Linked DNA regions of Spinactinospora alkalitolerans. The protein of the gene in region 2 interacts with the protein of the main gene of each other region in a pairwise test. Links are inferred from orthologs where the notes say so. Each region holds a gene or a part of one and is shown on either strand. Other genes may lie near its edges.

The links.
Region 1: the proteins of HDA32_RS09720 (region 2) and HDA32_RS17985 interact in binary tests that used the Escherichia coli proteins (3 or more experiments, as listed by UniProt). The link is inferred for Spinactinospora alkalitolerans from one-to-one orthologs.

Annotation. Positions count from the first base shown.
Region 1 is NZ_JACCCC010000001.1:4,054,432-4,057,860, reverse strand. Bases 1-2,804 are described here. They hold HDA32_RS17985 (PaaI family thioesterase), read right to left. Parts: upstream 1,715-2,804; coding sequence 1,286-1,714; downstream 1-1,285. Other genes in these bases: polA (DNA polymerase I), read left to right, coding at 1,908-2,804; HDA32_RS17990 (DUF554 domain-containing protein), read right to left, coding at 415-1,227; HDA32_RS17995 (ABC transporter substrate-binding protein), read right to left, coding at 1-76. Outside these bases: more of polA, read left to right, coding at 2,805-3,429. UniProt on the Escherichia coli protein: Required for optimal enterobactin synthesis. Acts as a proofreading enzyme that prevents EntB misacylation by hydrolyzing the thioester bound existing between EntB and wrongly charged molecules.
Region 2 is NZ_JACCCC010000001.1:2,189,461-2,193,670, reverse strand. The notes cover bases 629-3,586. They hold HDA32_RS09720 (isochorismatase family protein), read right to left. Parts: upstream 2,472-3,586; coding sequence 1,785-2,471; downstream 629-1,784. Other genes in these bases: HDA32_RS09715 ((2,3-dihydroxybenzoyl)adenylate synthase), read right to left, coding at 2,515-3,586; HDA32_RS09725 (lysine N(6)-hydroxylase/L-ornithine N(5)-oxygenase family protein), read right to left, coding at 629-1,760. Outside these bases: HDA32_RS09735 (tryptophan 7-halogenase), read right to left, coding at 1-27; HDA32_RS09730 (phosphopantetheine-binding protein), read right to left, coding at 99-371; more of HDA32_RS09725, read right to left, coding at 423-628; more of HDA32_RS09715, read right to left, coding at 3,587-4,164. UniProt on the Escherichia coli protein: Involved in the biosynthesis of the siderophore enterobactin (enterochelin), which is a macrocyclic trimeric lactone of N-(2,3-dihydroxybenzoyl)-serine.

The DNA.
Region 1 (3,429 bases), 1.9 Mb from region 2 along the record:
CGCCGCCGCACGCGGTCAATCCGAGGGCCAGGGCCGCGGCCATGGCCGTGAGGCTGAGGGCCTTCTTGCTTGGCATTCAGGTCTCTCCGTTCAACCGGCGTCAAACGCGCTTGGTCAACCACGCAACGCCCGGGTCGTCTTGTGGACGACCCTGCTTAACCGAGGGCGTTAGCGGAGCTTAATCACGGAGCGTCCTGTTCAGGAAGATCGCACCGATGGTCGGTGCCGAGTCGGGTTCATGCTGTTACTTACCCGTAGTCATCGCGTGCGGCAGAAATCCCAGTTCAACTGGGCTTTGTACGCAAGGTCGCCGTTGCGTCGCCTTGCGTGTCCGGTCGGCGCGCTCGGCCGCGGCCCCGGCGGTCGCCGGAGGGTGGTGACCCAGTGTCAGGGCCGGCTGCGCCGCCGCGTCGGCTAGGCCATCGCGACGAGGGCCGTGAGGACCGGGGCGACGAGCAGGGCGGGCAGCAGGTCGGCGACCGGCAGCGAGCGGATGCGCAGCAGCCGCAGCGCGACCCCCACCAGCAGCAGGCCGCCGGTCGCGGTGAGCGCCGCGATGTGGGAGTCGGGCAGGAAGCTGCCCAGGACCACGCCCAGCAGGGTGAAGGCGCCCTGGTAGACCAGCACCGGCGCGGCGGAGGCCATGACGCCGACGCCCAGCGCCGCGGCGAAGGCGACGGCGGCGAACCCGTCGAGGGCGGCCTTGAGCGCGAGCTGGTCGATGCCGTTGCCCAGCCCGTCGCTGATCGCGCCGAGGATCGCCAGCGGGCCGACCAGGAAGACCAGGGATGAGCTGACGAACCCCTCGACGAAGCGCTGTGGTCCGGCCGGGGGCGCGGAAGGCTCCGGCGCGGGCGGCTCCGGTGCGGCCTGGGCCTCGGCGGCCCCCGCCTCGCCCGCGGCGACGGGCTGCCGGGTGAGCCTGCGCCGCAGCAGGTGGCCCAGGTCCTCCAGCCGGTCCTCCAGGCGCAGCAGCGAGCCGATGACCCCGCCGATGAGCAGGGAGGCCAGGACGATGAGGGTGGGGGCGGCCGAGCCCACCGCCGCGGCCAGCCCCGGGTCGAGCACCTCGGCCGCGTTCATCGCGGCGATCAGCAGGACCACCAGTCCCAGGGCCCCGGTCACGACCTCGCGGGTGCGTTCGGGCAGCCGGCCGCCCAGGGCCATGCCCAGCCCGGAGCCGGCGACGATCGCGGCGACGTTGATGAGCGTGCCGAGTCCCGGCATCGAGTCCTCCTGATCCCTGGTGTGCCCGGCCCTGGTGCGCCGCGCGTACGCCGCACTCTCAGGCGGTCGGCGCGTCGCGCAGCATGCAGGTCAGGCGCGCGGTGCACACCCGCCCGCCGTTGTCGTCGGTGATGGTGATGTCCCAGGTCGCCAGGGTCCGGCCGAGGTGGACGGGGACGGCGACGCCGGTGACGTGGCCGCTGGTCGCGCTGCGGTGGTGCGTGGCGTTGATCTCGATGCCCATGGCGATGCGGCCCTCCCCGGCGTGGATCATCGAGCCGACGGAGCCGAGTGTCTCGGCGAGCACGCACGAGGCGCCCCCGTGCAGCAGCCCGAAGGGCTGGGTGTTGCCCTTGACCGGGATCCGCCCGACCATGCGCTCGACGGAGGCCTCCAGGATCTCCAGTCCCATCTGCCTGCCGAGATCGCCGCCAGAGGCCCCCGGGTCGGTCATGATCTCGTCGAGCCGCCGGGCGTCCAGCGCCATCGCGCACCTTCTCTCGTCTTGTCGGCCCTCCGGCCGGCCGCGCCCCGCCCCTCGGCGCCGACCGCTTGGTCGGCGCACCGCGGGCGCCGCGGGCGCCGCGGGCGTCCGGGTCCGTCCGGACGTGCCGGACGTGATTGCGGCGGGCACGTGCGGTTTCGCGAAAATGTCCCCACGGCATCCTAGGATTCCTCCTGTGGTGAAGACACAGGCGACCCCCGAACAGACCAGTTCCTCCCCGGCCGACCCGGCCGCCGCCCCGCGGGCCCGGCAGCGGCTGCTGCTGCTCGACGGGCACTCCATGGCGTTCCGCGCGTTCTTCGCGCTGCCGGTGGAGAAGTTCGGCACCAGTACGGGGCAGTCCACCAACGCCGTCTACGGCTTCACCTCGATGCTGGTCAAGCTGCTGCGCGATGAGCAGCCCACCCACATCGCCGTCGCCTGGGACCGCTCCGAGCCCACGTTCCGCCACGAGGCCTACGACGAGTACAAGGGCGGCCGAGCCGAGACCCCGCCGGAGTTCCCCGGCCAGGTCGCGCTGCTGCAGGAGCTGCTCGGCCTGCTCGGTGTGGCCAGCGTCTCGGTGGCCGGCTTCGAGGCCGACGACATCATCGCCACCCTGGCCGTCCAGGGCTGCGAGCGCGGCATGGAGGTCCTCATCGCCTCGGGCGACCGCGACGCCTTCCAGCTCGTCACCGACGCCTGCACGGTGCTGTACCCGGGCAAGAGCCTGTCGGACCTGACCCGCATGACCCCGGATGCGGTCGAGGCCAAGTACGGCGTCGCGCCGCAGCGCTACCGCGACCTCGCCGCCCTGGTGGGCGAGAAGTCCGACAACCTCCCGGGCGTTCCGGGGGTGGGACCCAAGACCGCGGCCAAATGGATCACCAAGTACGGCTCGCTGGACGGCCTCGTCGCCCGGGCCGACGAGATCACCGGCAAGGCCGGCCAGAGCCTGCGCGACCACCTCGACGACGTGCTGCGCAACCAGCGGCTGAACGCGCTGGCCACCGACGTCGAGATCGGTGCGGGGCTCGACGACCTGACGATGGACGGCTGGGACCGCGCCGGCATCAACACGCTCTTCGACGACCTGGAGTTCGCGGGCACGCTGCGCGAGCGCCTGTTCTCGGTGCTCGGCGAGGAGGAGTCCGAGGACGGCGCGGCGCCGGAAGAGGGCTTCAGCGTCGAGCTGAGCCCCCTGGGCACCGGAGAGGTCTCCGGCTGGCTGGCCTCCCACGCCACCACCGACGCCCGCGCGGGCCTGGCGGTGTCCGGCTCCTGGGGGCGCGGCGGCGGCGAGGTCGCGGACCTGGCGATCGCGGTGGCCGCCGGTCCGGCCGCGCACATCGATCCCGCGCTCCTCGACTCCGACGACGAGGCCGCGCTGGCCGCGTGGCTGGCCGACCCCGAGCGCCCCAAGGCCCTGCACGACGCGAAGGGCCCGCTGCTGGCCCTGGGCGCGCGCGGCTGGGAGCTGCGCGGGCTCACCAGCGACACCGCGCTCGCCGCCTACCTCGCGCTGCCCGGCCGGCGCAGCTTCGACCTCGCCGACCTGTGCACCCGCTACCTCAACCGGGAACTCGACGAGCAGCAGGCGGCGGGCGCCCAGCTCACCCTCGACATCGCCGGCGGCGGCGACGACGCCGCGCAGACCGCCCGGCACGACCTCGCCCTGCGCGCCAGGGCCACCCTCGACCTCGCCGCGGCCCTCGACG
Region 2 (4,210 bases):
GACATCGAATTCCTCGGTTGCACTCACGTGGTGCTCCTAGCGCGCCGGGCGCGGTCGATGGGGGGCGGGACGGGAGGGGAGGGGCGCAGCGGGCGGGCTCAGTCGAGCAGCAGCCGGGTCCAGGCGGCCACGGTGGGCTCCTCGGCCAGGGTGATGAAGTCGGTCTCGGCCCCGGCCTTGCGCCAGGTCTCCACCAGGCTCATCAGCCGGATGGAGTCCATGCCCCGGTCGAGCAGGTTCTCCTCGGTGTCGATGTCCTCGGGCCGCTCGCCGAGCACGCGGGCGGCGTCGGCGTGCAGCCGGGCCGCGGTCAGGCCGGCGTCCGCGGTTCCGGCCACCGCCGCCGCCTCGTCTTTCTGGGTTTCGGACATGGAGGGGTTCCCTTCCGCTCGGTTTTCGGTTCGGCCGGTTTCGGTTCGGGTTCAGCGCTGAGCGGGGACCGCGTCGACCGCGGTGCTGCGGGCGCCGATCGAGGCGAGGATCTCGCCGACGCGCACCGCGACGTTGGACAGCAGCGACGAGGAGATGCCGTGCGTGTGCTCGGTGCCGCCCTGCAGGTAGATGCCGCAGGTCACCTCGTCGGTGGTGGCCAGCCGGTAGTCGCGCTGCACCATCGGGCGGCCCGCGTCGTCGGCGAGGCAGTGCCGCGCGACCTCGCCGAGCAGGCCGCGCGGGTCGCTGGGGTGGTAGCCGGTCGCGCAGACCACGTAGTCGGCCTCGATCGGGGTGTGCTTGCCGCTGGGCAGGTGCTCGACGGTGACGGTGACGCCGGAGCCGGTCTCGTCGACCTCGGCCACCCGTGAGGTGTTGAGCAGCCGCAGCCGCTCGGTGCCGCGCACCTTGTCCTGGTAGACCCGCCGGTACAGCGCGTCGATGAGGTCGGGGTCGACCACGGAGTAGTTGGTGTTGCGGTGGTAGCCCATGATCTCGGCCTTGACCTCCCGAGGCGCGTCGAAGAAGGTGTCGACGGCCTCGGGGTCGAAGATCCGGTTGGCGAAGGAGCTGTCGTCGGAGGGGCTGTAGCCGTAGCGCGCGAACACCGCGTCGACCCGGGCGCCGGGGAAGCGCTGGTAGAGGTGGTCGGCGACCTCGGCGGCGCTCTGGCCGGCCCCGACCACGACGAACCGGGCCGGGCGGGCGTCGGGCCCGAGTTCGGCGAGGCGGTGCAGCAGGTGCTCGTTGTGCCAGACCCGCGCCGAGGCCTCGACGCCCTCGGGCATGCGCGGGGTCAGCCCCGGGGCGAAGACCACGTTGCGCGCGCGGTCGCGGCGCACCGCCCCGGCCGGGTCGCGGGAGAGCACGTCCAGGCGGGAGATCCGGCCCCCGCCGTCGCGGACCGGTTCCACCGCGAACACCTCGCGGTGGTAGCCGACCTGGTCGGCGACCCGCTGCGCGCACCAGGCGAGGTAGTCGTGGAACTCCGAGCGCAGCGGGAACAGCGTCTTGTGGTTGATGAAGTCGTGCAGCCGGCCCACCTGGTGCAGGTAGGACAGGAAGCTGAAGTCGCTGGCGGGATCGCGGGTGGTGACCAGGTCCTTGAGGAAGGACACCTGCATGGTCGCGTCGTCCAGCAGCATCCCGCGGTGCCAGCCGAACTCGGGCTGGCGTTCGAGGAAGACGCCGCTCAGCGCCGGGGCCGCGGGGTCGGCGGCCGCGCGCTCGCGCTGTTCGCGCAGTGCGACGGCCAGCGCCACGTTGGACGGGCCGAATCCGATCCCCACCAGGTCGTGGACCTGTGGGGAGGCTGGCGTTGGGGTCACGGTGTTCCCTTCGTGTCGCGTGGGTCAGGCTCGGGTCGGCACGGTCGCGGCGAACGGCTCCGACAGCGCGTCCGCCGCCCGCGCCGCGGGCAGCACGACGGCGCAGCGCCGCGCGGCGTAGTGCACGGCGAAGCGATGGTCCTCGGCTGAGAAGTCGGCCATGGCGTCGGCCACGAAGAACGCCTGGATGTCGCGCATGAACGCGTCGGCCGCGGTGAGCAGGCACCCGATGTGGGCGTAGACGCCGGTGACGAGGATCTGGTCGCGGCCCCGCCGGCGCAGCCGTTCGGCGAGGTCGGTCTGGACGAAGGCGCTGTAGCGCCACTTGGTGATGAGCACGTCCTCGGCGTCGGGCGCCAGATGCTCGGTGATGCCGGTGTGCTCGGGGACGGCCCGCATGCCGCCGCCCCAGAAGTCGCGCTCCAGACCGCGTCGGCCGGGATCCATGTCGCCGGGCTTGGCGGTGTAGACGACCGGCACGCCGGCGGCCCGGCAGGCGTCGCGCAGGGCGGCGATGTTGGCCAGGGCCGCGGCGAGCGGCTGCTCACCGGGCGGGTAGGGGCGCAGGAAGTAGCGCTGCATGTCGTGGACGAGCAGCGCGGCCCGCGCGGGGTCGGGCCGCCAGGGGGCCCGGTTGGCCGGCAGCTCCTCGGGGCCGGGCAGCGGGTAGGGCTGGATCTGGGGCAGTGCGGTGCGGGCGGTCTCGGTCACGGGGTTCCAATCAGCGGCGTCGGGACTCGGGCGGCTGCCGCGGTCAGGAGGTGTCGGCGCGCCGGGCCAGTTCGGCGGTGATCGCCCGTCTCAGCTCGCGCCTGCTGACCTTGCCGACGCCGGTCGCGGGGAACTCCGGCACGAACTCGACCCGGTCGGGGATCTTGTAGCCGGCCAGGCCGCGGCCGCGCAGGAAGCCCAGCAGCTCCGAGCGCGCGGGCGCCGTGCCGCGCGCGATCACGTAGGCGCAGGTGCGCTCGCCGAGGAAGACGTCGGGCATCGCGACGACCGCGGCGTCGTGGACCCCGGGGTGGGCGAGGATGTGGTTCTCGATCTCCTCGGCCGCGACCTTCTCGCCGCCCCGGTTGATCTGGTCCTTGGCGCGGCCCTCGACGACCAGGCCGCCCTCGGGGGTGCGCCGGACGACGTCGCCGGTGCGGTAGAAGCCGTCGGGGGTGAACGCGCGGGCGTTGTGCTCGGGCGCGGCGTAGTAGCCGCGGATGGTGTAGGGACCGCGGGTCAGCAGGTGCCCGGTCTCGCCCGGGGCGACCGGCCGGTCGGCGTCGTCGACCACGCGGATCTCGTCGTCGGCGCTGATCGGCCGGCCCTGGGTGGTGACGATGACGTCCTCGGGGTCGTCCAGCCGGGTGTAGTTGACCAGACCCTCGGCCATGCCGAAGACCTGCTGGAGGGTGCAGCCGAGGACGGGGCGCACCCGGCGCGCGGCCTCGGCGCCGAACTTGGCGCCGCCGACCTGCAGCACCCGAAGGGAGGACAGGTCCCGGTGGGCCTGGGAGCCGCCGGCCACGGCGTCCAGCCACAGCAGCGCCACCGGCGGCACGACGGCGGTGATGGTGACGCGCTCGGCCTCGATCAGGGGCAGGCAGGTGCCGGGACCGGGGTCGGGGGCGAGCACGACGGCGCCCCCGGCGTGCAGGACCCCGAGGAAGCCGGGCGAGCTCATCGGGAAGTTGTGCACGATGGGCAGCGCGCCGAGGTAGACGGTTCCGGGACCGAGCTCGCAGATGTCGGCGCTGGCCCGCACGGAGTACAGGTAGTCGTCGTGGGTGCGCGGGATGAGCTTGGGCAGGCCGGTGGTGCCGCCGGAGAGCTGGAAGAACGCCACGTCGCCCGGGTCGGGGTCGGCGAGGACCGCGGGGTCGGGGCGGTCGGCGCGCAGGTCGGCCAGCGCGGTGCGGCCGTCCGCGTCGCCGGCGTCGCCTGCGACGACCACGTGCCGCAGGCCCTCGACGGCGCCCCGGACCTCGGCGGCCATCGCGCGGTGGTCGAAACCCGCGTGCACGTCGGCGACGACCAGCGCGACCGCCCCGGTGAACGCGCACAGGTACTCGATCTCGCTGCGCCGGTGCGCGGGCAGCGCGTACACCGGCAGCGCGCCGAGCCGGTACAGCGCGAACGCCACCTCGATGACCTCGGCGACGTTGGGGAGCTGCACGACCACGCGGTCGCCCGCCGCGATCCCCAGTCCGGCCAGCCCGGTGGCCAGGGCGTCGGCGCGCCCGTCCAGGTCGGCGTAGGTCCAGCGGGTGTCACCGGCGACGACGGCGGTGCGCCCGGCGAAGCGGCGCGCGCGCTCGCGCAGGAACGCGCCGAGGGTCTCGCCGGTCCAGTGGCCGGCCGCGCGGTAGCGCGCGGCGGCCTCCGCCGGCCAGGGCGTGCATCCTGCGAGCATGGGGTGGGGCCTTTCCGGGTCGGGTGCCGTGGGATCGAACGCCTCG